DNA from 2 places in the Absiella sp. AM09-50 genome. Region 1 is predicted to be linked to the other one. Evidence: a T-box and tRNA genes for the amino acid it is inferred to sense, from the RefSeq annotation. Region 1 holds a T-box; the other holds one or more tRNA genes.
What was found. The T-box of region 1 lies ahead of metG (methionine--tRNA ligase). A T-box ahead of a tRNA ligase gene usually reads a tRNA of that ligase, here a tRNA-Met.

Region 1 (16,779 bases):
ATGACGAAAAAAGATAATCGTTCTATTTTTTGTATTATTTTATTAGGAGTGTTTATCACTATATTGACAACAATTTTCAATTATTTAGATAATTATGGAAGTTTGCTAGTTTTTTTAACAAACCTTACAATCATTTTATTTGCATTCTATTATAGCAGTGATTCAATCGTTTACAAATTAACTATATCTTTTTTTCCTATTTTTTTATTAGACATATGCAATTCATTTACTTCCTTATCTTTTTCTCTGATATATCAAGAAAGTATTAGCTATTTATTGAATAATGGCTATTATTTAAATATTGTGATTATCTCAAAGGGTTTATTCTTATTCATATCTTTATTAGTCCTTGTTTTGAAAAAGAAAAGAAAACTAAGATTATTCTGTAATATAGATAAATCATGGTGGCCAATTATCCTGACTACATTTAGCACATGTATGATCACTATTAGGACATTCACTATTTTATTTACTGGAGTTTTAAATCAAAACGATGCAATTATACTTTTTCTAAATCTTTTTATTGGCATGATTTCCATTATACTGTTGTTTCAAAATGTTCAAAAAGAAAGTGAACATAGATTATATTCTGCAATACAAATAGAAAAATTTAAAAATAATAAGGAAAGCTATCAAAAAGATGAAGAATTTTATCAAAAATTAAAAATTTTAAAGCATGATATGAAGCATATTTATGGATATATGCATGAATTAATAGAAAAAGAAGATTATGATAAATTAAAGTTGTATATTGAGGAAAAAGATCATTTAGCATATGAACAAGTTAACTGGTGTTATAGTAATAATGATATTTTTAATATGGTCTTAAAGCGTATGTCATCTAAAGCAAAAGAAAATAATATAAAGTTTGAAGCTGATATACAAATACCAAAAAAGCTTAATATTAAGGATGTTGATTTATATAGTGTTCTTTCTAATCTAATAGAGAATGCCATTGAAAATTCTGATTCTAATAATCCTATCATTAGAATAAAAGCAACAATGAAAAGTGAATTCTTATGTTTGCGTATAGAAAATACAACACGAGATAATGTGTTGGAAAGTAATAAGAATTTAGAAACAACAAAAATAAATAAAGAGAATCATGGTTATGGACTTGAAAGTGTAAAGAGTATTTTAAATAATTACCATGGTGAATTGACGTTTACTATGAAGGAAACTTTTTTTGAAAGTTTAGCAATTTTGAAAGCGTTTTAACAGATTAGACTCGTATTTAACAGATTAGACTCAAAGTATTGATTTTAATTTTGCTTCGTTTAAAATGTAATTGTAGGAAGGGGAATGCTAGTGATACTGAAACTTGCGGATATGATTGTTAACTACTTATACGATAGAAACATCATTGAAGATGATATAGAAATATATCGTCATGGTATTGCTTTATATATCTCTGAAAGTATTAGTTTTAGCAGTATTATCGTGATTTCTCTATTTACTAGACATACCCTTTATACAATAGGTTACATTTTACTTTTTTCTAAAATGAGAGAAACCTTTGGAGGGTTTCATTGTAAAAGCTTTTTAACTTGTAACTTAACATATATAACGATTTACATATTATTTGAATTATTACTGATTATCATGGTACCACAGTATATTCAAATAATTAGTAGTATTGTATGTACAGCAATCATTTGGAAGCTAGCACCAGTTGATCATGCAAATAAGTTATTAAGTGAAACAATGAAAAAGAGATTTAGTAAAGAAGCAAAGGGACTTATTGTAATTACATTGGTGTGTTTTTATTTGATTTCATTTATAAATAAAAATATGTCTCTTACGATTTGGTATTGTATCTTAATAAATGCAATACTATTGATAAAAGGAAAGTTGGTGAGAAATTATGAAGAAAAAATTAATGGAGAAAATTGCGAAACAATCTTATAAAAAAGCAATTAAATCTGCAATGAAAGTCTCTCAACATGGAATTTATCAATTAAAAGAACCAAATGCTTTAAAAGAAAAATTAAAAGAAAGGTAGGAAAACAAAATGGAAAGAATCAAAAAAATGAAGTATGTATTACCAGTATTAGCTGTAGGATGTTTATGTACGTTAACAAGTGTTGGGGCTACTAGAGTTAGTATAACTGAAATACCAGCTTTGCAAACTTTGGGGAAAAAACGTGCTGCAAAATCTACAAATACACAATCGTATAAAACACGGTTTTATGAAGATGGAAAGATTAATACCATGAAAATATATTTATCAGATTCTACTGGTAATTATTCTATCGCACCTACACTATTTCCAACAGAAGGGGAATCTGAAAAATCTGCAGATTATACTAGATACGCAGGTAAAGGAACTGAATTATTAATCCATTATCAAGATTATCGTCTAAATATGGCAAGTTATTCTTGTAATGGTTATGTTGATATAAATTAACAGTAAAGTAAGCAATCAAAAAGGTTGCTTACTTTACTATATATAATTAAAAGAATAGAAAGAAAGGTGTTATAATGTTAAATGTCTTAAAAAAAGATTTATATATTTTATATCATAAGAAAATTTTTATGGCAACGTTAATCATATTAACTTTGCTAATTTCATATATCTGTTTACATGACATAAATAATGCATATAAATGTGGAAAATCATATCAACACTTTTTTACTATAGTATTTGATCCAGCGAAACAATCAATTTTGACAGCTTTTTTTTACATCATACCTTTATTAGTAGTATTACCCTTTTCAGATACTTGGATTAATGAAGTAAAAATGACAGATATCATATTTACAAGAATACAAAGATATAAATTTTTTATATCTAAATACATAATAAGTTTTTTATCTGGTTTCTTAATTTTATTTATTCCATTGATGATTGCCTATATCGCAGAAATAGTAACATTAGATTTTAATGATAATGTACTTAATATATTAGCTTATTCTATACCAGAACATTCAATTGCTAGTATGGCTAGGAATTATGCATTTTATGAGTTGTATGTGCAGCATCCTTATGTTTATATTATTATGTTTAATCTTATAATTAGTATGTTTGGCGGATTATATGCAATAAGTGCTTTTTCAATAAGTTTATTGGTAAATAATAAAGTAATTCCTTATATTGCAGTATTCTTTTTTTCAGTTATTTCATTACTGCTTATAAGCTTTTTGCCTACTCCATTTGGCTATTATAGCATACAACGAATTTCACAGCCATTTACCAATTTTGATATACCAATGATAATATATATTGTATGGTTTTTATTCTTTATTATATGTAATGGAATCATATATTTAATCTATTTAAGGAGGGATCCTTTTGGAGAAGAATAAGTTTATTTATAACCATGTGTATTTTGATATATTATTTTTTTCATTACTCATTATAGTTGCTTCCATTCCTTTGGCTTTGGGAGGAGCCACTGGTACAGGCACAATAACTTATTATTTTGCAAATATGCAATTTGTTCTTCTACCAATACCAATAAGTTTCTTCTTCTATAAGGTGAATAAATACTATGATAATACATTCACCATTATACGATATGATAATAAAATAGAGTATAGAAAGAATTATTTTATAGAATGCGTAAAGGTTGTTTTACTTATTGTTACTTTGTTTTATGCAGATATCCTATTATGTTGCTTTCAAATGGATATTTCATTCATAGAATACTATATTGTCATATATATTCTTAGTATCATTATCTTCTTATTATTTGCACAGTTTAATTACTTTGCCTATCCAAAAATGTTGAAGAAAAACAGGATTTATTTTTATACCATTTTGTCGAGTCTGATATTCAACATGCTGTTACAGTTTATACCACCTATATATTCTGATTTAGCATTTATGGAAGCTCCCTTCCAATTGATAAAGTATATTCCAATATTTTTATTCATCAATATTTTTATATTTATCATTTCTTGGCAAAAAGAGAAGTTAAAGAAAGTTTCTAATATATTTTTGATAACAGGTGGAATCGTCATACTTTCTATTTTACTCAATATCAGCTACTTAGGATATCCAGTGAATAGTTTATTGGAATTTCCAAAAATGTTTTTCATGTCAATCAATGAAATCATCCTTCCATTGTTACTATGGATCTTGCTTATTTCTTTTCTTGTTGGCATTATGCTATATACATTATTCAAGAATTATCGCTCACACTTTTTGTTTTATGCAATCAGAATAACAAATAGGAGTTCGTGGTTTATCAAAAATACATTGAAAGCTATGATACCATTGATTTTTGTTTTATTGATTAAGTATCTTGTTGATTTCATTTATCTAAAACAGAATATTCCATATTCATTCATATTCAGTATCATAGAAAGTGTATTATGGATCAGTGATATTTCTTTACTTCTGTTTCTGATATATCAATTCGTGAAAACGGTAAAAATATTCAACATCGCATTGATATGCTTAGTAGGATTAACGATTGGATCATTGAGCATAGGAATATTTGAAAATATCATACTTATGAGGATGCACAGCATAGAAATGATACTATCATTATTTGTGATTTTTATGATGATGCTGGGTAGTAATTGTTATGCATTAAATCATTTGGATTATTACTAGGAGGAAATAGCAATGAAAATAAAATTAGAAAATATAGGGAAAACAATTAAGGGACAGATGATATTTCAAAATGTCAATGTAGAGTTGATGTCAGGATATATCTATGGTTTTGTAGGATATAATGGATGTGGAAAAACCATGCTGCTTAGAATCATTAGCAATTTGGTAAAGCCAAGTGAAGGAACGATTTCATTAGATGAACAGCCATATACAATATTGAAAACGATGCCAAAAATCGGTATCGTATTAGAGAAACCGGATTTTTTCAATGAATTAACAGGTTTAGAAAATTTAGAAATGTTAGCGAAGATCAGGAATGAAATTCACACAGAAGAAATCATGCAGGCAATCAAAACAGTAGGACTATTTACCCAGGAAAATAAAAAAGTAGGAAAATATTCCTTGGGAATGAGGCAGCGATTAGGTATCGCGCAGGCAATCATGGAAGATAATGATATCTTGATATTAGATGAAATCACAAGTGGACTAGATGAAGATGGCGTAAATATGATTTATGAAATCTTAAAGAAAGAAAAAGCAAAAGGCAAGCTGATCATCATCACTTCCCATAATAAAATAGATATTGAAGAATTATGCGATGAAACATATAAGTTCAATAATGGAACGGTGCATGCTTATGAAACGGATTAGAAGTTTAGTTATCCTATTTTGTTTACTAACATTGGGGATTTTCACTTATAGCTTTATAAAAGGAAAAAGCATTGATACGATATCTGAAATTGATCTACATCAGATAAAGGAAGTTGTCACTTGGCAAGACTATGCGGGATTTGAAGGTAAAGTGTCTGATGCTAATGAAATGAATAGCATGTATGATGAAAAAGCAAATAATTTTGATTATTTATTTCAAAAGAGTGATCTTGTCGCAGAAGTCAAAGTAAATGATAGAAAACAACACATGACAACAATCTTAAGTAATGTGAAAATATTGAATGTGTATAAAGGAGATAAAGAAAAGAAGGGAATAAATATAAATTTATATGAGCCGATAAGATATGAAAAGTTAGATGTATTAATGATATTTGGGGCGAATTTACCAATGAGAGAAGATCAAACATATATCGTGTTTCTAAAAGAAGAAAAAACAGGAGTCTATAACTATGTTTCTTCATTATATGGGAAATATAATACGAAGGAAGATGCATATGTAAATGTGAAGAATAATGAATTATCTGTCAAAGATATGATGAAAAACGATATGATCTTGTTTGCGTTTGATGAAGAAAAAAGACAAGATATTACATCACAAATGAAAGATGATGGATATAATGAACAAGAGATAAAAAGCAAACTGGAAGGATATCAAAGGCTTGCGGAATTAAAAGATACCAGAGAAATAATTCGTGCATCCTTTCATAATTTAAAATGATTTGGTCACATACGATGTGACCTTTTCTTTTTTTGAAAAGTACTCTTAAAAAATGTTATAATAAATAAAACAAGGGCAGTTGAACTATATGAAAGTTGCGTTTATTGATGATGATGTTACTGATCGCACAATCATGAAAACTAGCAGAAAATTATACCATATATTTATCAAGCAGCGAGTGATTATTTTAAAGCAGAAAAGAAAGTAGATGCATTGTTTTTAGACATTGAAATGCCAGATACTAATGGATTAGATGTTGCAGTGAAGATACGTGAAGAAAATCAGGAAGTACCAATTATTTTCATATCTTGGCATCAAAAATATGAGCATCAAAGTTTTCTTGTACACCCATTTAGTTTTATAGATAAAAATAATTTTAAGGAAGAATTAGAAAGTTGTTTAAACGATTTATTAAAAGATTTTCATCGAAAGAATGATGATTTTATATTGTCTAATCGTGAGCATATTTCCAGCAAAACATATCCTTTATATGGAAAGACAGGTGCATTATATCCATATTCATATGGATTTACATTTGGGGATTATATCATTGGCTGCTTTACCTGTGTTATTGTATCGTGGATATTCAGTAAGCTTTACTTAGATAAATTAATACCAGAGGCGATCATTAGAAATTAATATTTAGAAAGACTGGAAACAGTCTTTTTCTTTAGAAAATCTTTCGTTTTTCTTGCGCTGGACTTTCATTTTTTTATTTATAATAAAGGTAACCTAGGGAGTATAAAAAATAAGTAAGGGAAAAGAGGGATTCTATGCTTGGATGTATAAAAAAAGATTTGTATTTGTTGTTTCATAAGAAGGCTTTTTTGATTATATTGATTGGTATAACCTTATTACTTTCTTACATGTCATTAAATGGTATATCTAGTGCATATTATGCAGGTAGATCTTATCAGAACTTTTTCTTTATGATGTTAAACTACACAAAACATGCTTTTATGAGTTTTTTCTTTCTTTTAATACCGTTATTGGTCGTGTTTCCTTTCGCGGATACTTGGTTACATGAACAGTATATGACAGATGTGATTTTCACAAGAGTTACAAGGAAAAAATATTTTTTATCAAAATACCTCATTAGTTTTATTTCAGGATTTATCGTGATTTTTATTCCTCTTGTGGTCAGCTATTGTAGTGTCATATTGGCACTGGACTTTAATGATAATGTTTTAAATATAGTACAGGCAACAGCAAATGAAACTAACATAGAAGCTTTTCTAAGTAATTATACTTTCTATCAAATCTATTTAGAAAATCCATATATGTTTATCTTCATTTTCATATTTCTTATCAGCATATTTGGAGGCTTTTGTGCAGTAACAGCATTCTCTATCAGTTTAGTTGTGAAACAGAAAGTGATAGCCTATATTGGTATGTTCCTCTTTTTGATTGTAGAAATGCTGGTTATTGGAAATTTACCAGTGCCATTTGGGTACTATAATATACAAAATATAATTCAACCAGATACAAGAATCGTTATAGAACCTATTGTTTATATTGTTTGGTTAGGGATCTTCCTTATAATAAATATCGTTTTATACTATGTATTTTGTAGGAGAACTGCTTATGAGCGAGCATAGGTATATACTTCCAACAAAAAATTTTGATTATATATTTTTTGGCTTATTAGCTTTGGTAGGTGCTGTACGATTAATATCCGGTATTCATGGTGTTGATTTAGGTATATGGTTCTTCCAGAATATTCAGTTCATCTTTCTACCGGTTTTTATCTGTATGATGTTGTATAGAGTAAATCTATATTATCAAAATATTTTTATCAGAACGCGGTATATAAATGAAAATGTATGGAAGAAAAATTATTTAAAAGAGTGCATGTTGATGAGTGCTTTTGTGATATTTTTATTCTATTTCGATATTATTCTTTGTTGCTTCGAGGCAACATCAATTTTCTTTATTGTCATGCTGCTATTGTTTGTTCATTCTGTGACGATCTTTATGATATTAGCACAGTTAAATTGTTTTCTATATTCCAAGTTTAAGAATAAATATGTAATTTACTTTATCATTATCGCCATTTGTTTAGTATTTTCAACATTATTGCGTTTCATAGGCAATTATTATTCTGTAGAACATTGTATTGGGAATCAGCCATATATGTGGTATATATGTGTGGCAGGTATTTTAATGAATGTGTTGTTGCCATTTATTATCCAATACAGTTCAAAAATGAAAGCGATACAGTCTAAGCTTTTGTTTGTAGTAATCGGCATCATAATATTCTATTTGCAAAGCGCTTTATTTAGAGGTTTAGGAGGAATAGAAAATATAGGTTTTCCAGATGTTTTCTTTTTATCGATAAATGAAATCATATTCCCCTTATGTATATGGATTCTGGGAATCGTGTTACTAGCAGGAATTCCTCTATATTATATGTTGGTTAATTATCGAAGTCATCTATTGTTTTATGCAATCAGAATCACCAATCGAAGTATATGGTTTCTAAAAGTTTTAGGAAAAGGAATCTTATATCTTATGGTATTATTGTGTATAAAATATGCCATAGATGTTTATTTTCAGAATGCTAATCTATCATTTTTACATTTTATGATGGAGAGCATATTAAGAATGGTTAATCTTGCATTAATAGCTTTCTTAGGGTATCAGATGATAAAAGATATAAAATTCTTTAGTTATGTATTAATATTTTTGATGATCGTTATAGGATTTTCTATTATAACCAATATAGGAAGTTCAATCATTTTAATGAGAACACATGATATGTTAACTCTGATTTCATTAGGATGTTGTACATTTATATTAATATGGGCAAACTGTTATACACTAAATCATTGGGACTATTATTAGAGGAGGAAAGTAATATGAAAATCAAATTAGAGAATGTTGAGAAAACGATAAAAGGACAGATGATATTTCAAAATGTAAATGTAGAACTCATATCAGGTCATATCTATGGTTTTGTTGGATATAACGGTTGTGGAAAAACGATGCTGTTAAGAATCATCAGTAATTTAGTAAAACCAAGTGAAGGAATGATTTCTTTAGATGAACAACCATATTCTGCGATAAAATCAATGCCAAAAATTGGTATCGTGTTAGAGAAACCAGATTTTTTCAATGAATTAAGTGGATTAAAAAATCTTGAAATGTTAGCGAAAATAAGAAATGAAATTCATACAGACAAGATAATGGAAGCAATTAAAAAAGTCGGATTGTTGACACAAGAAAATAAAAAAGTAGGAAAGTATTCATTAGGAATGCGACAACGTTTAGGGATTGCACAGGCAATCATGGAAGATAACGATATCCTTATACTAGATGAAATTACAAGTGGCCTTGATGAAGATGGTGTAAAGATGATTTATGATATCTTAAAAGAAGAAAGAGAAAAAGGAAAATTGATAATTATAACATCACATAATAAAATTGATATTGAAGAACTTTGTGATGAAACGTTTAAATTTAATAATGGAACGGTGCATGCATATGAAACAGATTAGAAAATTATTGATTTTATTTATCATTGTAGTCTTGGGCAGTATTGGTTATGGATACTATAAAGGAAAGGAAATCCCTGTAATAGAAAAAATTGATGTATCAGAAGGAACTGTGAGATTCAATTTGGATAATGCTGGATATGAAGGAAAAACTGATAAAACACTCGTTGAAAATATAACGTATGATTCAGAATCTAATACATTTGAAAAATTATATAAAAAAAGTGATTTAATCGTGAAAGTATCATTGAAGAATAGAAAACAGGATTATAATACTATTTGCAGTGATGTAAATATTTTAGATATTTATAAAGGCACACCATTAAATGAAAAGACAATTCAAGTTTATGAGCCATTTGGATATCAGGAGAAAGATTTTATTAATATTTTTGGTGCTTGTCTGCCAATGAGAGAAAATCAAACATATATATTGTTTTTGAAAGAAAATGCAGATCAGCGATACCAATATATATCATCTTTATATGGAAAATATAATTATGAGCAAGATGCATATATGGAAGTATATGATTCTGAAATGAAGGCAAAAGATATGATGCAATATGATATGCTTGATTTTAATAAAGATAAATATTATGAAATTATGAAAGAATTAGGATATACGGATATGGACTTAAAGGCTAATGAGGGAGGATATCAAAGGCTTGCGGAATTAAAAGATACAAGAGAAATCATTCGTGCATCTTTTGATCAACTTGTATCCAAAAATAATAGAATTCATTGAAAACCATGATATACTGTTTTATGAAGGTGATTACATGGATAAACAAGAATGGATGAATCAGTTGTTTTTTAAATTAAGCCAGTCAACGTTTCGTTCCCAATTTCATTTAAGTGATAAAGATAAAATATATATTCAAGAAAAAGGCATGGATACAATTGAAGAACATGCGCGTGATTTTATTAGAAAACGTTTAGCACCTGCAGTGATTGAAAACGATGGGAAACAGACACCAATGCGAGGACATCCTGTGTTTGTGGCACAACATGCTACAGCGACTTGTTGTAGGGGATGTTTATCTAAATGGCATACGATTTCCAAGCATGGACACTTATCTGAAAAACAACAGGATTATATTGTGATGATCATTATGCAGTGGATCATGAAGGAAATGCAAAAAAAGATTTGCCGATAATTGAAAATTTCGGTTTAGCCCTTGTAAATATGGCTATAATTCTATATAATGATACCAAAAGGTAAAGACAGGAAAAGTAGTCTATTTGGAAATGATAGAGAGCAGATGGCTGGTGGAAATCTGTATGGATGAATAGATGAACATGGACCTGGAACCGCTTTTCCGAATAGTTAGGAAAAGACGTTGTCGGCGTTAACGATTTGAGGTGCAGCAATGCACAAATAAAGGTGGTACCACGAGCTTTCGTCCTTTGGCGAAAGTTTTTTTATATGAATAGGAGGCTATAACTATGTGTGAAAAATGTAACAACAAAAAAGGCAAGTATTATATCACAACCGCAATCACGTATACATCAGGTAGACCACATATCGGCAATACGTATGAAATCGTTTTGACAGATGCAATCGCCCGTTATAAACGTCAGCAAGGATATGATGTATTCTTCCAGACTGGAACAGATGAACATGGTCAGAAAATTGAAGAAAAAGCAAAAGAAGCTGGTGTTACACCAAAAGAATTTGTGGATAATGTCGCAGGCATTGTTCGTAAGAACTTTGATATGATGAATACAAGCTATGATTACTTTGTTCGTACAACAGATGAGAACCATGAAAAACAGGTACAGAAAATCTTTAAGAAGCTGTATGAACAGGGAGATATTTATAAGGGTAAATATGAAGGTATGTATTGTACACCATGTGAATCCTTCTGGACAGAAAGTCAGCTGATTGATGGCAAATGTCCTGATTGTGGACGACCAGTACAAAAAGCAACAGAAGAAGCATACTTTTTTAACTTACAGAAATATGCACCTAGATTGATCAAGCATATTGAAGAACACCCAGAATTTATTCAGCCAGAATCAAGAAAGAATGAAATGATCAATAACTTCTTAAAACCAGGATTACAGGATTTATGTGTATCCCGTACAAGTTTTAAATGGGGTATTCCTGTAGACTTTGATCCAAAACATGTGGTATATGTATGGGTAGATGCTTTAAGTAACTATATCACTTCATTAGGATATGATGCAGATGGCAATCATGGAGAAAATTATAAGAAATTCTGGCCTGCAGATGTACATATCATTGGAAAAGATATCCTTCGTTTCCATACCATTTATTGGCCAATCATGTTGATGGCTTTAGGGGAACCACTACCTAAACAGGTATTTGGACACCCTTGGCTGTTAGTTGGTGATGGCAAGATGTCTAAATCAAAAGGTAATGCAATTTATGCAGATGAATTGGTACACTATTTTGGTGTAGATGCTGTTCGTTACTTTGTATTACATGAAATGCCATTTGGACAAGATGGAACAATTACTTGGGATTTAATGGTAGAACGTGTAAATTCTGATTTAGCAAACGTATTAGGAAATCTTGTGAATCGTACGATTTCTATGCAGAATAAATATTTCAATGGTGTCATCAGCAATCCACTTGAAAAAGAGCCAATTGATGATGAATTAATCAACTTGGCATTAGATACGCCAAAACGTGTAGAAGCTAAAATGGATACCTTACATGTAGGAGATGCGATTGAAGAAATCTTTACATTATTAAAGAGATGTAACAAATATATTGATGAAACAGAACCTTGGGCATTGGCAAAAGATGAAGCGAAGAAAGATCGTTTGGCAACGGTACTTTATAATCTGTTGGAAAGCATTCGTTTTGCGGCAGTATTATTAAGCAGCTATATGCCTGAAACAGCAGAAAAGATTCTGGATGAATTAAGCACGAGTGAACGTGATGCTGCTAGTCTTGAAGAATTTGGCAATCTGGAATGTGGACACACAGTTGATCCAAAACCTGAAATCTTATTCGCACGTATTGATGTAAAAGAATTTATGAAAACGTTAGAAGAAGATAAGAAAAAAGAAGCAAAGGCAGCTAAGAAAGCTGAGAAAAAAGCAGATGATGAAACAAAAGCAGAAATCGGTATTGAAGATTTCACAAAAGTGGAATTAAAAGTCGGTACGATTGTATCTGCGGAAAAACATCCAAAAGCAGATCGTTTATTAGTTGAACAAATTGATCTTGGTGATGAAACACGCCAGATTGTCAGTGGTATTGCGAAAAGCTTTAAGCCAGAAGAAGTGGTAGGTAAAAAAGTAGTTGTTGTGACAAACTTAAAACCTGTATCTTTACGTGGCGTAGAAAGCCAGGGTATGATTCTATGTGCAAGCAATGATAATGACCTGGATATTGTGACGATTGCGAAAGATCTTCCAAATGGAACGAAGGTGAGCTAATTGGATAGCAAGATGATTTTCCGTGCTATGGGCATGGCGATTGCATTGATTCTGGTTTCTATATTCTTTATTTACTATGGAATTACATCAGATCAGATAGCAATGTCAATCATAGGAATTGCGTTATTAGTATTAGGTATTGTGCGATTGATCATCTTTGTAAGAGTATGGAATAAGCATGGAGACGAGTAGTCTTTATGCTTTTTTTCTTTTAACTGCATTTTATTCATGGGGAATAATGTGTAAAAAAACACTTTTTTACTGGGGAATAATATGCTACTATAAAAAATACAAGGAGATGATACAATGTATAGAAAATTTGATGATCAACTTATCGCATGGAAACAAAAGAATAATCATTTACCATTGCTTATTAAGGGCGCACGGTTTGTTGGAAAAAGATACAGTGTTTTAAACTTTGCGAAAGCAAATTATGAGCATGTAATTGAAATTAATTTTGAACTAGATATGTACATGAAAGAAGTTTTTGAACAAAATGTTGGCACAGTAATACAAAGTCTAAAAGCGTACAAGCTTCTATGGAACGCTTTCATCTATTAAAAGGATATAAATTGTCTACGAATAATACAAATGTAAATGTAAGATTAAATGCTATCCATTGTATATGCTGTTATTTATATGAAAGAGTTACGACGAAATATAATATAATTTGCTTGTATTAAGTTCATATATGAATATGAACTTAATTAATAACTTTTTTTACATTATATCCCACTTATATTGCTATATGAAAAATATATGATATCATGAGCATATAAGCAAAAAGAGGGATGTATATGAAAATTGCAATTATAGATGATAGTAAAACACAAAGGGAAAATATAAAAGAAATATTGCATAATAATGGGAAACAAGATGTAATAGAAACATACGCTTCCATAAAAGAATACGAACAAGACAATCAGTATTTTGATTTGCTTTTACTGGATATTGAATTACCAGGTGAAGATGGAATTGCTTATGTGAATCATGGTTTACAAAAAAATTCAAAGATTATTTATATTACATCACATTCAGAATTAATGATCAATGCGTTTCATGAAAATGTGATAGGCTTTATACCTAAAGAACAATTATTAAATCTGTTGATTGAAAATATTGAAAACGCTAGACAGAAATTAGAAAAAGGAAAAAAATATGTATTTAAAACACTAAATGGAAATATCATCTTCGAAGAAAAAGATATACTATATTTTTGTTTTAGAGATACAATTGTTTATGTTAAAATCAAACAAGAAAAAGAATTGCTTAGACTTACAGCAAAATATTTATCCACTATAAAATCAGAATTATCTACTGTTTTTTATCAAGTAAGCCGTAACTATGTTGTGAATTTAATGAAAATACAATATATAGATGTGAAAACGCATGAAATTATGATGGAAGATGGAAACTGTGTAACAGTAAGCAGGCGATTATGGACAGAATTCAAAGGAAAATATAATAAGATGAGGTATTCTAATGATTGAAATTTTATATGAATATGCTTTTAGTGTTATTGATTATACATATATATTATTAGCATTCTTGTTGTTAGAAGGAAAAGAGATAAAATTCAAGAAAAATATATTGCCGATTATGGTAGTTGCACTTATTCAACAACTAACAGAAATTATAGAACTACCACTGTTTTTTGGTTCTTTAAAAGATGGTATATTGATTGTTTCATTTTTATTGATAATTGGAAAAAGTTTTAAAAAAATAACTTTCCTTCATGCACTTATGATAGATTCTTTATTTGCTTTATTTCTAACATTAGGAATTACTATTGCTACACTATGCTCTATAGATATCATGAAAACTTTTGTTTTTGGATTATATAGATTATGTTTTACATTGGTACTAAAAGTGTTTGTTTGTTCCTGTTTGATCATGACTGTTATACAGTTTAAGAAAAAAAGAATACTCATCAGTCAAAAAAATTATAGTATTTTCATTAGCTGTTTTATCATATGTGAAATTATCACTTCATTGATATCGCAGTTTTCAACACATATGCAAATGAAATTTTTTATGGTAATACTTATTGGAATTGCGTGTTTAATTTTATATATATTGATTAACTATAGTATCTTAATGAAAAAGAATTATGATGTTGAATTATATAAAAAAATGAGTGATTTAACAGAAAATCAGATGCAGAATTTTATAATCGAACAAAAGGAAACACGTAAACTTATCCATGATACAAAAAATATGTTTTTAGATATATACATTGATTTAGATCATCAATCATATGATTTAGCAAAGGAAAAAGTGCAAAAGTATTTGTATGAAAGTAGTTCTATGAGTTATCAAATGAAAAGTGCTTATGTATATTTAGACACAGTTATCAGGCAAAAAGAAAATAAATATCCTGATTGTGAAATTATATTGATTCAAAATATTCCTGAAAATATTTCAATTAATTCAAAAGATATGGTTATGGTCTTAACGTTGTTATTAGATGAAATTTGTCCAAACATTCTTGAAAAACAATTAGAGTTAAAAATTCAATGGAATGGAAATGAATTATCTATTAGAGCAAGAGGAACAGTGAAAAATCCACAGGCTGTTTTACAATCAGGAAGTTTCAATTATGACTTTTTTCAGAACATAGTAAGCAAATATGAAGGCGACTTGCAAATTCATCATTCAGAAAATTTTGAATGTTTAATTCTGTTATTTGCTTCAAAATCGACCGTTTAAAGAAAAGATTGACCACTCATAGACTTCTTATTGATATCGTCTAATTTATAATGCATAATGAAAGTAGAAAAGGAGGATATATGATCGTAAGGATAGGGATTGCTTTAGGTAAGCTGTTATATCATCATTATGTAATTTAGGAAGATCAAATCGATGATATTCGCTATGCATTAGAAATTATAATGAGTGAATTTCTGGAAATAGCAGTTATCATTGGGTAGTGCATTATATCAAAGACTTATGTGGAAACATTTGCATTTCTATTATGTTTTTAATCATTAAGAAGTGAGTATGAAGGATATCATGCGAAAACAATATTAAGATGCTTTGTTATCACAATTACAGTTTACTTAAGCATATTATCATTTCATTCATATATAAATATTGGTATGTATATGGTAATGATAATCTTTATCATAATGAAGCAATTGCAATATTATTTGAACGATAAAAAGAAAAGACCAATCATTGTGGCAATGATATATCATCTTGCAGGGATATTATTATATCAACTTGGTTACGCTAGTATCTTTCAGATTTTGAGTCTTACGCAATTCATCGTTATACTATCATACATCCTGGAAAGGAGAGCTTATGAAAGATAGATTGATTCAGTCAATTGCTAATTTGATGATTTCAGTTAGCAAACACTATGAAGGAAATGTATCACCTAGAGGTTATTATAAACCTAGAAAAATTAAATGAATTGATGGGAATTATCAATATAAATTAAGAAAAGGCGGTAAAAAAATTATGTTTATAAAGAAATTTTTTAAGCGATTTGCTTGCATAGCTATTGTATTATCATTATTTACTGTTTTAACAAGTAATATTCAAGCCAAACAAAAGGATGTGAATTTATTAAATACAGACGAATTGGTTTTCGTTGATAATAAATTAGAAATTGATCCAATTCTACCTACTTATTTGATTGAGCCTAGAGATGGTGGCATTCTAATCTTTTTAGCTGGTATTGTTATTGGATATTTTATAGATGGAGTCATCGTTTATTATTCAGGGCATAGTGCTGCAGAGTGGACTGCAGCAGGATTAACAAGCGTAAAAAATTTTTGTAATAGAAATGCTAATTTAAAAAGTGTCGCAAGTGATGGACAATATGTTATAGGATATTCTACTTTAGGTGGGCAAGAATGTGTAAGACCTAATCCTAAAGCTTCATGGGTATGCAAATTTTCAGTAGATTAACACCTTTT
Region 2 (16,779 bases), on a different contig from region 1:
AGAGGCAGATAAAAAGGCTAGAAACAATGTCGCATTGAAAAAGCAGGAAAAAAACAGCGTCCAAGATCTGATACAGGAACAAAAAGATGAGATCAAAGCCAAGTATCAGGAAGAAACAAAACGCTGTATCTTGGAAAAGCGAGCCGAAATGGACAAAGAACTTGCAAAATCAATTGAACAGGAAGAATCTTTGTTTAAGGAAGCACTTTTGGACCTGCAGCAGAAGTATGACACAAACAGGGAAACATGGGTGGAAAGAATTGTAGAGCATTGCTTAAATTCGTAGCCCGGCAGTATCATCAAGGAGGTGAGACCTTATGAATATGGCAACAGGTGTCATTGTCTCCAAAGCAAAAAGTATGCATGGCAAACAACTGAATGAAGAAGATTATAACGAGCTGCTTCATAAACGCAGTGTTTCAGAAATCGCAGGTTATCTGAAGAATGAAACACAATATGCAGATGCCTTGAAAGATGTACGTGAAAACAACATTCATCGAGGTCAGCTGGAATCTATGTTACGACGTGATGGATTCAGACAAACAATGAAGCTGTATCGTTATGCAGAATCATCATACAAGGATTACTATCAGTTGCATATGCAACAAATTGAGATGGATTTGATCCTTCAGCGTATCCGTGTTCTGATCAGTGAAGAATATGAGGATGCAATCGCAGAACTTCCAATTTTCTTAAAAGGATATACGAGTTTTGATTTATTGCGTCTTGGAAATGTCCATACGTATGATGAGTTGTTGGATGTACTGAAAAAGACAATGTATTACAATGTTTTGCTGCCTTATCGTGTCGCCAAAGGAAAAGAAGGCGAGATCGCCTATACGGCGTGTGAAACTGCATTAAACAAATGGTACTATGGACATGTGTTTGATGTAATTGATCATGTCATGAAGGGTAAAACCAAAAAAGAAGTAAAAGAGTTTTTTAGTGTAGATGTGGAGTTATCTAATTTAACGAAGATATATCGTTTTAAACGTTACTTCCATGCACGAGAAGACATTATCCGTGATTCTTTATTTCCTGTATATGATCACATTAGTGCGAGTCAGGTAGAAGAATTACTGGCTGAGCCAACAACAAAAGGTTTCCTAAAGAAACTGGAAAATTGCTGGTATCATCTGAAAACAGATGACAGTAAACATCTGTATATCGAATGGTATATGGATAAATACCGTTATAAACGGGCAAGAAAGAATATATACTATTCCCAAAGTGCACCGTTGGTATTCAGTTCCTACTTATATCTGCAGAAACTGGAATTAGACAACATCATCAACATTATTGAAGGAGTTCGCTATCAGGTGGATAGTGAAGATATCGCCAAGATGTTGATTTATTAGAAAGGAGAATGTGTGATGGCAATTGCAAAGATGAAGCTGATCAATATTACCGGGGACAATGAGTACCTGAATGATGTGCTTCTGAAATTTGTAGACCTGGATTACTTTCATCCAGAACCAGCAACAAAATTTGTGGACAGTGTTCATGGATTAACAACGCTGGTAGAAGAAAACCCCATCGTTGAAGTGTTGAATCACTTTAAAGAAGTCGTTTCCGATATGGAATTAGATGTGCCGGAAAAAGAAATGCGAAGTCCTGATTATGATCTGGATGAAATCAAAGCATATATCGATGATATCCATAAAAGATATCTGGATGGTGCGATTGTTCAAAAAGATTTGGAAACGGTAATACAAGAAAACAAAGATGCTTTGATACAGGTAAGAAATATCGAAAGCATTGATTTAAATCTTGATGATTTATTTGAATGTAAATATATCAAGATTCGTTTTGGACGACTGCCTTTGGATAGTGTAGAGAAACTGCAATATTATCGTAACCGTCCATTTGTATTTAAATCCTTCAGTCAGGATGATACCTATAGCTGGTGTGTATATCTGACAACGGAAAAATATGAAGGAGATGTAGATAACATTTTCTCTAGTCTATACTTTGAACGTATCCGTATCCCAGAGTTTGTTCATGGAACGCCAGAACGTGCAAAAGAAACGCTGCAGGAAGAAATCGATAACGATTACAAACAGCTGCAGCATGTAAATGAAGTGCTTGCGAAATTAAAAGATGAATGCAGAGAACGTTTTGCGGAAATCAAAGGCGAATTAGATTTTTTGAATCACACATATGAAGCTAGAAAATATGTTGTTGGTTTGGGAGAAAGATTCTCTATTACAGGCTTTATAGTCGAAGATGACGTGGATAAACTGAAACGTACATTTGAAGACTTGAAGGAGGTGGAAATCGAAGTGCGTCCTGCTCACAGTGACAAGCGACTCGCGCCTCCGACAAAACTAAAGAATGGGTGGTTTGCCAGGCCGTTCTCAATGTTTGTAGAGATGTATGGTACTCCAGAATATGAAGCAATTGATCCAACACCAATTGTCGCAGTTACGTATACCTTATTGTTTGGTATGATGTTTGGCGATGTTGGCCAGGGGCTTGTACTAATATTGGTAGGATATTTAGCCTATAAATATAAAGGCATGCAGCTGGGCGATGTAGGCGTACGTATTGGAATCTCTTCTACGATTTTTGGATTTATTTATGGCTCAGTATTTGGAAATGAAACCTTATTGAATCCTGTATATCAAACGGTATTTGGATTAAGTGAAAAACCAATTGAAGTTATGACGAGTGAATTCATTCCAATTCTTCTGGTTTTATCTGTTGGTATTGGCGCATTTCTGATTATATTCAGTATGTGTGTAAATATTTTCCTACAAATCAAAAACAAAAATATGGGAGAACTGTTCTTTTCACAAAACGGTGTTGCAGGACTTGTATTCTACACATCTTTAGTAGGTGGTCTTGCTTATACCTTATTAAGTGGAAACAATCTGTTCACAATTCCATTTGTACTTGTTTGTCTGATTCTTCCATTGGTATTGATCTTTATGAAAGAACCATTCACAAATAAATTAGAAAACAAAGCAATGTACCCAGAAGGTTTTGGGGCATTCTGTATCGAAAGTATCTTTGAACTGCTAGAGGTATGCTTATCCTATATCACCAATACGATTTCTTATTTGCGTGTTGGCGGATTCGTTTTATCACATGCCGGAATGATGATGGCCGTAACCTTGATTATGGGAATGGTCGGTAGTGCAGGTGGACTGCTTGTTGGAATTTTCGGAAACATTCTGGTTATGTGTCTGGAAGGTATGATCGTTGGTATTCAGGTACTGCGTCTAGAATTTTATGAAATGTTCTCACGTTACTTCAATGGAAACGGTGTAGCATTTCAATCATTAAAGGAACTAAATTAAACAGGAGGAACAAATTATGTTAAGTCCATTAGAATTATTAATACCATTTATTATTTTAGTATTGATCTCATTGCCATTAGTCAATGTATTTAGAGGTAAAACAAGTGTAAAGAGTGCAAAAGTACGTATGGTTTCACATATCTGCTTATTCTTCGCATTAGTATTGGGAACAGTATTCTTCTCTGCTACAAAAGCATATGCTGCAGAAACTGCAGATGTTGCGGATAAGATGGCTGGATCTATTGGTCAGGGATTAGGCTTTATCGCTGCTGCATTATCAACTGGTTTATCAGCATTAGGTGCTGGTATTGCCGTAGCTGCTGCAGCTCCTGCTGCTATTGGTGCTTTCTCTGAAAACAAAGAAAACTTCGGTAAATCTATGATCTTCGTTGCATTAGGTGAAGGTGTTGCTATTTATGGTCTGTTGATCTCTATCTTCATTATCTTCATGAAATTATAAAATCAGAAAGGAGAATTCCTATGAGATTTTTCCTGCTCAGTGATAATATCGATACGCAGATGGGAATGCGTTTGGCAGGAATCGAAGGAGTTGTCGTACATGAACGCCAGGAAGTCCTGGAAGAATTGGAAAAAGCGATGCACATGGAAGATGTCGCCATCATTTTAATGACAACAAAATTGATTCAGACTTGCCCAGATGTTATTTCTGAATTAAAATTAAAATTGAAAAAACCGTTGATTGTGGAAATACCGGATCGTCATGGTTCTGCCAAAATTGGTGAAACGATCGATCGATACGTAAGTGAAGCAATTGGGGTAAAACTATGAGGTGTTTGCTATGTTAGATGACAAAATGAAGCTTGAGCAATATTTTAAAGATGAAATCGATCGTGTTAGCGGTATTGAAATCAAGCAGATCGACGACGAGATAGCAGATATTCGTGAAAAAGCTCTTCAGGGATTAGAAGCTGATGCGCAAAGAGAAGCTGGCATGGTTCGTGAGCAGGAATTAAAAGAACTGCAAAGCGAACATGCAATCCGCTTAAGTAAAGCGCATGAAGAAACCAGTCGTAAACTGATGGCCAAGCGTAAAGAACTGGCTGATCTTGTGTTTAAAGAAGCAAAAGACAAAATCAAATCGTTTACGAAGCAGGGTGATTATCGTGATTATCTGAAAAAGAAAGCACAAGAGCTGGGTAAAAACAACTTTGCACATGCTGTTTTCTTAATAGGTAAAGAAGATGCATCTTATCAGGATGATATCAAGAAGGCCTATGGAAAAGATTGCGAAGTACAGATAGATACAGATATCGTACTTGGCGGTTTTCGTTTAGAATGCGTTGAGATGGGAATTGTCGTAGACGAAACCTTCGATACAGCGATTGAAGAACAGAAAGAATGGTTCTATACAAATTCTGGATTGTTTATTAAATAATCCAAATGATGCGTGGATTCCATGCGCTAGAGGTGATAATGTGAGTGAAAATGTAATTTATTCCATAAACGGTCCAGTTGTAAAGGTAAGAAATGCAACAGATTTCTCTATGATGGAGAAAGTGTTTGTCGGAGATAAGAAACTGATGGGAGAGGTCATCAGCATCAGTAAAGAAGTCACAACGATTCAGGTATATGAATCTACGACTTCATTAAAGCCTGGTGAACCTGTAGAACCAACAGGAAGTCCAATTTCCGTAACACTGGGACCTGGTATTTTAAGAAATATATTTGATGGAATTGAACGTCCATTAAAAGAAATAGCAAAAGAATCCGGCGCATTTATTGCGACCGGAAGCAATGTAGCACCATTAGATGAAGAAGCATTATGGAATGTCAGTGTGAAAGTAAAAGTAGGAGATCAAGTCGTGCCTGGCCAGATTTTTGCGACTTTGCCAGAAACGGATTTGATTGAACACCGCTGTATGATTCCACCAACGCTGTATGGTGAAGTAGTTGAAGTTGTAAGTGATGGAAGCTACAATATCAATCATGAAATTATCAAGGTAAAAGATGATAAAGATGAAATTCATACACTGACATTATGTCAGAAATGGCCAATCAAACAGGCAAGACCTGTCGCTCAGCGTTTGCCAATTAGTGTTCCATTGATTACTGGACAGCGTATTTTTGATACACTGTTTCCAATCGCAAAAGGTGGAACAGCTGCTATACCTGGAGGTTTTGGTACAGGAAAAACCATGACGCAGCATCAGCTTGCCAAATGGTGTGATGCCGATATCATCGTATATGTAGGTTGTGGAGAACGTGGTAACGAAATGACACAGGTTCTGGAAGAATTCTCAGAACTGATTGACCCAAAGAGTAATCGTCCTTTGACTGATCGTACGGTGTTAATTGCCAATACGTCAAACATGCCAGTAGCTGCTCGTGAAGCTAGTATTTATACAGGTTTAACACTTGCAGAATATTATCGTGATATGGGTTATCATGTCGCAATCATGGCCGATTCTACTTCTCGTTGGGCAGAAGCACTTCGAGAAATCAGTGGACGTTTGGAAGAAATGCCTGCAGAAGAAGGGTTCCCAGCATATCTGCCATCAAGAATTTCACAATTCTATGAACGTGCTGGATATATGGAAACATTAAATGGTCAGGAAGGCAGTGTATCTATCATTGGTGCCGTATCTCCACAGGGAAATGACTTCTCAGAACCAGTTACCCAGAATACAAAACGATTTGTAAGATGTTTCTGGGCATTAGATAAATCACTGGCTTATGCAAGACACTACTTTGCGATCAACTGGACAGAAAGCTATTCAGAATATGTTGGTGATTTAACCAAATGGTATAACAAAAATGTAGATATTCGTTTCTTGCGTAATCGTCAGGAGCTGATGAGTCTGTTGGCTGAAGAAGCAAAATTGATGGAAATTGTAAAATTGATTGGTAGTGATGTATTGCCGGAAGATCAAAAATTGGTTATTGAAATCTGTAAAGTCATTCGTGTAGGATACCTGCAACAAAATGCATTCCATAAAGATGATACGTATGTACCATTGGAAAAACAGTTGAAAATGATGGATGTTATCCTATATTTATATAAACGTTGTAAAGAAATCGTCAGTGAAGGAAAATCATTGAGTCAGATTATTGCTTCTGGTATCTTTGATAATGTCACGAAGATGAAATATGATGTGCCAAACGACCATATCGAAGCATTTGATGATTATTTCCCTATGATCGATAAAGCTGTGAACGAAAGTTTGAATGCGTAAGAAGGAGGAGTGCTTATATGAGTCTTCAATATTTAGGATTGAGTGAAATCAATGGGCCTTTGGTTTTCCTAGACAACGTAGAAAACGCCAGCTATGAAGAAATGGTGGAAATAAAATGTGGAGATGGTTCCACACGTTTGGGAAGAGTTGTACAGCTGGATGGCAAACGTGCCGCAATTCAGGTGTTTGAAGGTACTAATGGATTAAGCTTAAAAAATACAAAAACAAAATTTACAGGAAAGCCAATGGAGCTTCCTTTATCAAAAGAATTATTAGGCCGTGTATTTAACGGCAGTGGAAAACCAATTGATGGATTAGGTGAAATCTATGCTGAAAAAAGTGCAGATATCAATGGACAGCCATTAAATCCGGTTTCCCGTGTATATCCCCGTAACTATATCAATACCGGTATCTCCAGTATTGATGCATTGACGACATTGATTCGTGGACAGAAACTTCCTATTTTCTCAGGATCAGGTATGCCTCATAACGACTTGGCAGTACAGCTGGTAAAACAGGCTAAGATTTCTGATGGAGATGGCAAAAATTTCTGTATCGTATTTGCGGCCATGGGTGTAAAAAATGACGTTGCGGATTATTTTAAACGTTCCTTTGAAGAAGCAGGCGTTATGGAGAAAGTTGTTATGTTTATCAATTTATCCAATGACCCTATCATTGAACGTACATTAACACCACGTTGTGCTTTAACTGCCGCAGAATATTTAGCATATGAACATGATATGCATGTATTGGTTATTTTGACGGATATCACATCCTATTGTGAGGCACTACGTGAATTCTCAAGTAGTAAAGGTGAAATTCCAGGTCGTAAAGGATATCCTGGCTATTTATATTCTGACCTTGCTTCCTTATATGAAAGAGCAGGTATTGTCAAAGGGGCGAATGGCTCTGTGACACAGATTCCTATTCTAACCATGCCAAATGATGATATTACACATCCAATTCCTGACCTTACCGGTTATATTACAGAAGGACAGATTGTATTAGATCGTAATTTGAATCAAATGGGTGTTTATCCACCAGTTGGAGTACTTCCATCCCTTTCACGTTTAATGAAAGATGGTATTGGTGAAGGATATACAAGAAAAGACCATTCTGATGTCAGTAACCAGTTGTTTGCGGCATATGCGAAAGTGCAGGATGCCAGAAGTCTAGCCAGTGTTATTGGTGAGGATGAATTAAGTGATGTTGATAAACAATATATGTCTTTTGGAACATTATTTGAAGAGTATTTCTTAAATCAAGGATTTGATGTAAACAGAACAATTGAAGAAACACTGGATCTTGGATGGGATTTACTAAGCGTTCTTCCACGTGGTGAATTGGATCGTGTAGATAATGAAGTCCTTGATCAGTATTATGACCATGAACGTGCTGTTCAGCGTTTTCAAATCAAAGCCGGACCGATTATCAAAGAATTAGCGAATCCAGGTGAATAGTTATGGCAAATAAACAGGTGTTTCCTACAAAAGGAAATCTGATTGCGACAAAGAAATCTAATCAGCTGGCACAAATGGGCTATGAACTGATGGATCGTAAGCGTAATATATTGACAAGAGAAATGATGAGCTTATTAGATAGTGTAAGATTATTACGTGATGAAATTACAATCACGTACCAGAAGGCTTATTATGCGCTACAGCAGGCGAATATGTCATTGGGTGTTATTAGTGACTTGGTAGAGGCTGTACCTGTTGATACAGGTGTTCATGTGAGCTATCGTAGTGTAATGGGCGTGGAGATACCTAAAATTCATTATGATAAGCAGAGTCTGGAATTAACTTATGGATTGGAGCATGCCAATTCAAAACTGGATTATGCGTATAAGTGTTTTTATAAGGTAAAAGAAATGACTGTTATACTGGCGGAAGTAGAGAACAGTGTGTATCGTCTTGCCAATGCGATTCGTAAGGCGCAGAAGCGTGCAAATGCTTTGAAGAATATCGTTATTCCGGAATTTGAAGGTAACATTAAGTTTATTAGTGATGCTTTGGAAGAGAAGGAACGTGAGGAATTTTCAAGGCAAAAGGTCATAAAGGCTACAAAAGATCGAAAACAAAACCAGGAGCACATTTAGTTGTGCTCCTTATTTAGGCCTTATTTAAAGGGGGAAAAAGGTGTTAATAAAATTTCTTCAAAAAAAGTAAAAAAAATCGAAAAAAGTTGTTGACACTTATGGATATGTTTGGTATTATATTAGGGCACTGAGGCAAACAGTGCTAAAGAAAAAAATATGCGCCCATAGCTCAACTGGATAGAGCGTTTGACTACGGATCAAAAGGTTGCGGGTTCGATTCCTACTGGGCGCGCCATAAAATATCGGGATGTAGCACAGCTTGGTAGTGCACTTGATTTGGGATCAAGGGGTCGCAGGTTCAAATCCTGTCATCCCGACCATGATATTTTTGGCTGGGTAGCTTAGTTGGCTAGAGCATCCGGTTCATACCCGGAAGGTCGCGAGTTCGAGTCTCGCCCCCGCCACCAATTGACTAATTTGGACCCTTAGCTCAGTTGGTCAGAGCATCCGGCTCATAACCGGTGGGTCGTAGGTTCGAGTCCTACAGGGTCCACCAATTTCATAACAAAATTGGAGGAATACCCAAGTGGTTGAAGGGTCCGGTCTTGAAAACCGGTAGGTCGGGAAACTGGCGCCTGGGTTCGAATCCCAGTTCCTCCGCCAAAAAGTTTAAGGCGTTTAAAATTTATTGCTCATTTATCGCGGGGTAGAGCAGCCTGGTAGCTCGTCGGGCTCATAACCCGGAGGTCGTTGGTTCAAATCCTTCCCCCGCAACCAAATGGTCCCGTAGCTCAGTCGGTAGAGCAAAGGACTGAAAATCCTTGTGTCGTTGGTTCGATTCCGACCGGGACCACCATTTGGAACGTGAAACCTATTTCGTAAGAGATAGGTTTTTTTCTATATGCGGGGGACTCAAACGTCCTCAGGCTGCGGTTTAAGGAACTGGGATAAGACCTAACGGTTTTTAAGTTCATGGGTATGCCTCCAATTGGCGGGGGCGAGTATATAGAACGTCTACCCAGACAAAAAAAACGTGCCTCAGGATTTGATAGGTATAAGGTTTCCTTCCCCTTGCTGTGATTAGAAAGGCTCGTTTCTATATACATTATATGGAATAAAATAAAAATCTGCATATTCGCAGATTTCATTTATAATAATCGATAAAAGTCTGTGCAGTTTCTGAAAGATATCGATCCTTCATACAAATAATATGAATGGAAGTGGTTAAACGTGGATGGTCAATATCATAGATTTTTAAATTTTCATGTTCGATAAGAGCAATTGCGCTTTTAGGAACAATCGCAACACCTAATCCTGCTTTTGCCCATAACAGGGAAGTTCTGGCATCCTGATTAATACAAAAACATGTAGGCAACAGACCAGATTGAAGAAAACAATCCTCCAATAAGGAAGCATAGCGCTCATAATATATTAATGGGACATTAGTTAAATCCTGCAGTTTTAAACGATTATCTTTTGATAAACATTGGCTTTTATCACATACTGCCACCATTCCTTCTTCCCAAAAGGGAATTGCTTTTATATTTTTTTGTGGATATGGCGTGCGGACAACGCCGATTTCAATCAGGCCTTTCTCTAATAGCTCCAGAATCTGAAAAGTATTTCCTTCTTTTAACACAAAAGAAACCTTAGGGAAATCTTCATGGAATTTACGAATGCCATTTTCCAAAAACGCATGATGGGAACTTGATACAATGCCAATACGAAGCTCATGGGCAACTTGTGTTTTCGCATCCTGTACCTCTTTTTTTGTATCCTCACAAAGCCGGCAAATCTGTTCGGCTTTTTCTCTTAATAACTCTCCGGCATCTGTTAATTGTATATGATGCTTGCCACGCAGTACCAACGCTACACCAAGTTCTTCTTCCAACATCTTTAATTGATAAGAAAGGGGAGGCTGTGCCATATGTAAACGTCTTGCTGCTGCTGTGATCTGTCCTTCCTCACAAATCGTGAGGAAATATTGTAACTGTTTAATATCCATTTTTATCACCATACTTTTTTTATATATTTTAAATATTAAACCAATATTATACATATATCAACCCCTTGGGTATAATAATAAAGGCGAAAAGGATGATGAAAATGAAAGAATTGTTAAAATATTTAAAACCATATCGAAAACAATGCATCATTGGGCCATTTTGTAAGTTGATGGAAGCCATATTAGAACTGCTTCTGCCAACACTTATGGCCTATATGATCAATGATGGAATCATGGCACAGGATCAACAACTGGTATATCGTTATAGCTTTATCATGATTTTTATGGTTATGATTGGTTTTGGTTTTTCTATTACCTGCCAATATCAAGCCGCAAAAGCATCACAAGGCTTTGGCACAGATTTAAGAAATGCATTGTTCTCACATATTACTGCATTTTCTTATCAGGATTTAGATTACTTTGGAACACCTACATTAGTCAATCGACTGAGTAATGATGTGAATCAACTGCAGGTTGCCGTTGCGATGTTGATTCGTTTAGTGGTTCGCTCTCCCTTTATTTGTATTGGGGCGATTATTATGGCAATGTTTCTGGATATGCGTTTAGCATGGATTTTAATTGCGAGTGTACCTTTTATTATCCTGATTCTTTATGTGTTTATACGGTTTACGACACCAATGTATCAACAATATCAAAAGCTGCTGGATAAATTTTCTTCTATTCTTGATGATAATTTTGCGGGCATCCGTGTGATTCGTACCTTTGTTTCTAAGAAACGGGAACAAAAGCGATTTCAAGAAAATGTAGATGAACTACAGGTACAGATGATGAAGGTAGCACGTCTTTCTGCCTTATTGAATCCAAGTACGGCAATTGTTGTAAATGGTGCGGTTGTGATTTTAATGTATCAGGGAATTTTAAAAATACAAATAGGTGATTTACAGCCTGGAACAATTGTTGCATTTATCAATTATGCTTCCAGTATCTTATTAGCATTGATTGCTATTAGTAATCTGATCGTCATATTTACCAAAGCATTCGCCAGTGGCAAACGTGTAAGTGAAGTCTTGCGTTATTCACCAGGTCTGGTTTGCGGAAATGCTTCTCTTCAGGAAAAGGATGAGCCAATTGTATGTTTTGATCATGTATCTTTTTCTTATGGAAAAGGGGATGCTGCATTAAGTGATCTGTCCTTTTCTATTCGAAAAGGAGAAAGTATAGGGATCATCGGTGGAACCGGTGCTGGTAAAACTACTTTGATTTCTTTATTATGTCATTTTTATGTGCCTACAGAAGGCAGGATTTTATTATATGGACAGGATATTACTACACTGAGATCATCTGATCTATTATCCCATGTCGTGCTTGTGCCACAGGTAAATGAGTTATTCTCTGGTACCATTGAAGAAAATATCTGCTTTGGATTATCTAATGTATCCAAAGCAGATATTGAACAGGCATTAAGCATTTCTCAAGCTAAAGAGTTTGTGGATGAGCTGCCGAAAGGAATGCATACCAAAATCGAACGTGGGGGAGCAAATTTGTCTGGTGGACAAAAGCAGCGCTTATGTATCGCCAGAGCCATTCTGCGTAAGCCAGATCTATTGATTTTAGATGATGCCAGCAGTGCACTTGATTTCAAGAGTGATGCGGCTTTGCGAAAAGCCCTGAAAGCGATGGATACACAGATGAGCAGAATCATGATATCTCAGCGAGTTAGTACACTTGCGTCATGTGATCGTATTATCGTGTTAGATAATGGAGAGATGGCAGGCTTTGCGCCACATAAAGTATTATATGATACATGTGAAATCTATCATTCCATCTGTGAGAGTCAGCATGTAGAAAGGGGTATTGCATGAGTGGTAAACAAGTGATGAAACAGCTACTTCGTTTCCTGTTTCAGTTTAAATTATATCTGTTGCTGGCATTAGCCTGTGCAATTTTATCTGTCGCATTAAACGTATATGCGCCCTTACTAATTGGAGATATCTTAGATGCGATTACTTCAAAGCCTTTGTCCACAACTTTTCAATTATTGTGTTATTTAGTTGTTGTGTATCTTCTCTATTCTTTATTCCAATGGGGAATGATGTATTTCTCTAATAAGATTGCTTTTTCCAGCAGTTGTGTATTAAGAAAACAGCTATATGAAAAACTTTCCCATTTACCAATATCTTTTTATGATACAAATCCTCGCGGAGATTTAATTTCCCGCTTTGTCAACGATATTGATTATATCAGTGATGGCTTTTTACAGGGCCTATCTACCATGATGAGTGGAGTAACAACGATTGTTTTAGCAATCGTATTCATGATCAACATCAATTGGATTATGAGTATCATTGTCATATTATCCGCACCGTTTACTTATATTGTGGCAAGTTTTATTACCAAACGTTCTCAACAATATTTTCGCAAAAATGCAAATGCGCTTGGTTCTTTGAATGGCTTTAGTGAAGAAATGCTATCAGGTATGAAAACAATCAAAGCATATCATTATGAAGAATCTGCCAACCATACGTTTCAGGAAATGAATCAAACATTATATGAAGCCGGTGTAAAATCTCAATTTTATGGTTCTCTGGCAAATCCAAGTACCCGTTTTGTGACAAATTTTACTTATGCATTAACAGGAGCAGCGGGAGCATTCTTAGCACTTCAATCCATGATTACCATTGGAAACATATCCAGCTTTTTGATGTATGCCAATTTATTTTCTAAACCATTCACGGAAATCACAGGTGTCATGACACAGTTACAGACAGCGATGGCAAGTGCACGACGCATCTTTACGATTTTAGATATGGAAGAAGAACGTGACAGTGGAACGACTTTTTTTACACCAACAAAAGGAAGCATTGAATTTTCTCACGTCAGCTTTGGATATGATAAACATAAGCTTTTAATGAAGGATATTAATTTATGTATACCAGCGGGTGAAAAAGTCGCAATCGTAGGGAAAACCGGTGCTGGAAAAACAACTTTGGTTAATTTATTATTGCGGTTCTATGAAATTAATCAAGGTCATATATATGTGGATGGCGTTGATATCGAACAAATGTCAAAGGATGATTTAAGACGCAGTTTTGGTGTCGTATTACAGGATACCTATCTGTTTGAGGGAACCATTCGTGACAATATCGCTTATGGAAAACCAGAAGCCAGTGATGAAGAAATTATAGCCGCAGCCAAAAAAAGTGGTGCACATGAATTCATCCGTCGTTTTACGCAAGGATATGATACCGTTCTGCATACCAATTCTAATCATTTATCATCCGGTCAAAAACAGTTATTGTCACTTACCCGTGTTTTATTGATGAATCCTAAAATTTTGATATTAGATGAAGCAACCAGCAATATGGATACCATGAGTGAACAACATGTGAATCAGGCAATGGAATTATTGATGGAGGGCAAGACCAGTTTTGTGATTGCACATCGTTTATCTACGATATTAGATGCGGATAAGATTCTGGTTATGGAGCATGGAGATATTATAGAAACTGGAAATCATGAGGAATTAATGAAAAAACAAGGTGCCTATTATACACTTTTTAATAGTCAGTTTACATCTTAGCGATGAGAGTGTTATACTAGAGGTGTAAAAGTTAATCTGTGATAGAGAAAGCGAGTTATCAAAACATGTTTTATGTTTTTAGCTCGCTTTTTATGATGAAAGGAAGGAATACTATGAAGATTGTTATTATCGGTGGAGGCATTATTGGATGTTTTTTGGCACATGATTTATCACGATATGATGTGGATATCACATTGATTGAACGTGAGAGTGATGTTTGTGATGAGGTATCTAGTGCAAACAGTGCAATTATTCATGCAGGATATGATCCTGAAGAACATACATTAAAGGCTCTATTGAATAAAAAAGGTGCGGATATGTATCCTGCAATATGTGAACAATTGAATGTTGACTACAAGCGTATAGGTGCCTATGTTGTCGCAGCTGGTGAAGAGGAAGAAGAAACGCTTTCTATATTATATGAAAGAGGAACAAAACGAGGAATCCACATGGAATGGCTCACAAGGGATGAACTGCTTGAAAAAGAACCGAATATCAGTGCGCAGATTACAAAAGCTTTATCTGTACCTGATACCGCAATCATTACACCATGGGAGATGGGACTTACTCTGATACAGGAAGCTGTATGTAATGGATTGTCTTTAAAGCTGGAAGAAAATGTGGTGGATATCAAACGTAATGGGAAACAGTTTCATGTCATCACAGACAAAGCACACTATGATGCGGATATCGTCATCAATGCCGCAGGACTTGGCAGTGCTAAGATTATGAACATGATAGAAGATACCTCATTATTTGACATTACTCCAAAGCGTGGACAATATTTTATCTTAAGCAAACATGCGACTGATTTTGTGAAGCATGTCTTATATCCAGTACCTGGTAAAGCAGGAAAAGGGGTATTATGTGTACCAACCTGTCATGGCAACATTCTGCTTGGCCCAAACAGTGAAATATTAGAGGAGCAAGATAATGGCACAAGTGCACAAGGACTGAAAGAAGTTAGAGAAAAACTGCAAAAAACCGTGACAAATATTCCATATGGAGAAATTATACACAGCTATGCAGGACTTCGACCATGTGGCAATCATAATGATTTCTTTATTCAGGCATCTCCGATATCTCAAAATTTTATTCACCTGGGATGTATCGATTCACCAGGTCTTGCCAGTGCACCTGCCATCAGTGCTTATGTCATTGAACAATTGATTTTACCACAGCATGTGCTGAAACAAAAAGAATTATATCGTCATTATAAACGTATTACTCCAATGAAAGATCTTTCTTCCCAGCAAAAAGCAGAACGTATCAAAAAACAATCAGCTTTTGGACATATTATCTGCCGTTGTGAGAATATCAGCGAACAGGAGGTAGTGGATTGTATCCATGAGCCATGTGGTGCACGTACAATTAAAGAAATAAAAAAACGCATTCGACCAGGAATGGGAAAATGCCAGGGTGGTTTTTGTGAAATAGAAGTCGCAAAGATTCTGGCTAGAGAACTGCATATCCCATTAGCGGAGGTTCGTTATGATAAAACCAGTTATTTTATGACAAATAAGGGGGTAAGCAAATAATGAAAACATATGATATGATCATTATCGGCGGTGGAAGTGCTGGCATGAGTGCAGCAGTATCTGCTAAAGCGCAGGGTATTCGCAAAATATTGATTTTAGAACGCAGCGAAGAGCTGGGAGGTATCCTTCAACAGTGTATCCATAATGGCTTTGGCCTTCAGATTTTCCATGAAGAAATGAGCGGTCCATTATATGCGCAAACGTATAAAGAAAAAGTAGACGCTATGAAAATTGAATATAAATTAAATACAACAGTGGTATCTGTGAATGAAGAGCGTATAGTAACTTATGTCAATGAACAAGAAGGCTATCAGAGTATAAGTGGAAAAACCATTATTTTTGCCAGTGGTTGTTACGAACGAAATCGTGGAGCGATATCCATACCTGGCAAGCGGATTCCTGGTGTATATACAGCCGGCAGTGCCCAGCGGTTTTTAAATCTTGAAAATATTTTAGTAGGGAAAAAAGTGTTTATCCTTGGCAGTGGAGATATTGGCTTGATTATGGCCAGAAGAATGAGTCTTGAAGGAGCAAAAGTGGAAGGTGTCGCAGAATTAATGCCTTACAGCAATGGATTAACTAGAAATATCGTACAATGCCTGCATGATTTCAATATTCCTTTATATCTTTCTCATACAGTTGTGGATATTAAAGGCACAAACCATGTAGAAGGTGTCACCATTGCCCAGGTGGATGAACATAAACAGCCTATCTCAGGTACAGAAAAAACCTTTGATGTCGATACGTTGTTATTATCGGTTGGATTGATACCTGAAAATGAATTGGGATATCAAATGGGAATTCAGCTGGATGCACATACCAAAGGTGCCAGTGTCAATGAATATTATGAAACTAGTGTTCCTCATGTCTATGCTTGTGGCAATGCGCTGCATGTTCATGATATCGTGGATTTTGTATCACAAGAATCTGCGGATGTCGGTTATTTCGCTGCCATGGATATCTTAAAACAACAACGAGGAAATCGTGCACATGAAACCATCGCAAAACAAGGCGTAGGATATGTATTGCCTCAGGTATTAAGTGATTCCATCAACCATGATGTAACCTTGAGTTTTCGCTGCAGTAAGCCATTTAAAGCATGTCAAATCATCATACAGGATGATACACATATCATAAAAAAGATAACCAAACGTTATCTTT

Region 2: it encodes a tRNA-Met, which carries the amino acid that the T-box ahead of metG (methionine--tRNA ligase) is inferred to sense. The anticodon was not compared.

Annotation. Positions count from the first base shown of each region.
Region 1 is NZ_QVFI01000013.1:50,752-67,530, reverse strand. It holds gene DW114_RS12125 (sensor histidine kinase) at 1-1,218, shown strand, start outside; gene DW114_RS12120 (accessory gene regulator B family protein) at 1,303-1,908, shown strand; gene DW114_RS21280 (hypothetical protein) at 1,865-2,002, shown strand; gene DW114_RS12115 (hypothetical protein) at 2,012-2,407, shown strand; gene DW114_RS12110 (hypothetical protein) at 2,482-3,306, shown strand; gene DW114_RS21275 (hypothetical protein) at 3,293-4,561, shown strand; gene DW114_RS12100 (ABC transporter ATP-binding protein) at 4,574-5,212, shown strand; gene DW114_RS12095 (hypothetical protein) at 5,199-5,951, shown strand; gene DW114_RS12090 (response regulator) at 6,102-6,590, shown strand; gene DW114_RS12085 (hypothetical protein) at 6,725-7,549, shown strand; gene DW114_RS12080 (hypothetical protein) at 7,536-8,795, shown strand; gene DW114_RS12075 (ATP-binding cassette domain-containing protein) at 8,810-9,448, shown strand; gene DW114_RS12070 (hypothetical protein) at 9,435-10,187, shown strand; gene DW114_RS12065 (DUF4186 domain-containing protein) at 10,222-10,599, shown strand; T-box leader at 10,655-10,853, shown strand; gene metG (methionine--tRNA ligase) at 10,889-12,856, shown strand; gene DW114_RS12055 (hypothetical protein) at 12,857-13,048, shown strand; gene DW114_RS12050 (hypothetical protein) at 13,163-13,417, shown strand; gene DW114_RS12045 (LytR/AlgR family response regulator transcription factor) at 13,654-14,346, shown strand; gene DW114_RS12040 (hypothetical protein) at 14,339-15,565, shown strand; gene DW114_RS12030 (hypothetical protein) at 16,319-16,771, shown strand.
Region 2 is NZ_QVFI01000001.1:383,597-400,375, forward strand. It holds gene DW114_RS01890 (stress protein) at 1-286, shown strand, start outside; gene DW114_RS01895 (V-type ATPase subunit) at 318-1,358, shown strand; gene DW114_RS01900 (V-type ATP synthase subunit I) at 1,374-3,302, shown strand; gene DW114_RS01905 (ATP synthase subunit C) at 3,319-3,762, shown strand; gene DW114_RS01910 (V-type ATP synthase subunit F) at 3,783-4,091, shown strand; gene DW114_RS01915 (V-type ATP synthase subunit E) at 4,102-4,698, shown strand; gene DW114_RS01920 (V-type ATP synthase subunit A) at 4,739-6,496, shown strand; gene DW114_RS01925 (V-type ATP synthase subunit B) at 6,514-7,956, shown strand; gene DW114_RS01930 (V-type ATP synthase subunit D) at 7,959-8,594, shown strand; tRNA gene DW114_RS01935 (tRNA-Arg) at 8,753-8,829, shown strand; tRNA gene DW114_RS01940 (tRNA-Pro) at 8,838-8,914, shown strand; tRNA gene DW114_RS01945 (tRNA-Met) at 8,925-9,001, shown strand; tRNA gene DW114_RS01950 (tRNA-Ile) at 9,014-9,090, shown strand; tRNA gene DW114_RS01955 (tRNA-Ser) at 9,107-9,197, shown strand; tRNA gene DW114_RS01960 (tRNA-Met) at 9,235-9,311, shown strand; tRNA gene DW114_RS01965 (tRNA-Phe) at 9,315-9,390, shown strand; gene DW114_RS01970 (LysR family transcriptional regulator) at 9,679-10,539, opposite strand; gene DW114_RS01975 (ABC transporter ATP-binding protein) at 10,641-12,362, shown strand; gene DW114_RS01980 (ABC transporter ATP-binding protein) at 12,359-14,080, shown strand; gene DW114_RS01985 (NAD(P)/FAD-dependent oxidoreductase) at 14,194-15,618, shown strand; gene DW114_RS01990 (NAD(P)/FAD-dependent oxidoreductase) at 15,618-16,779, shown strand, end outside.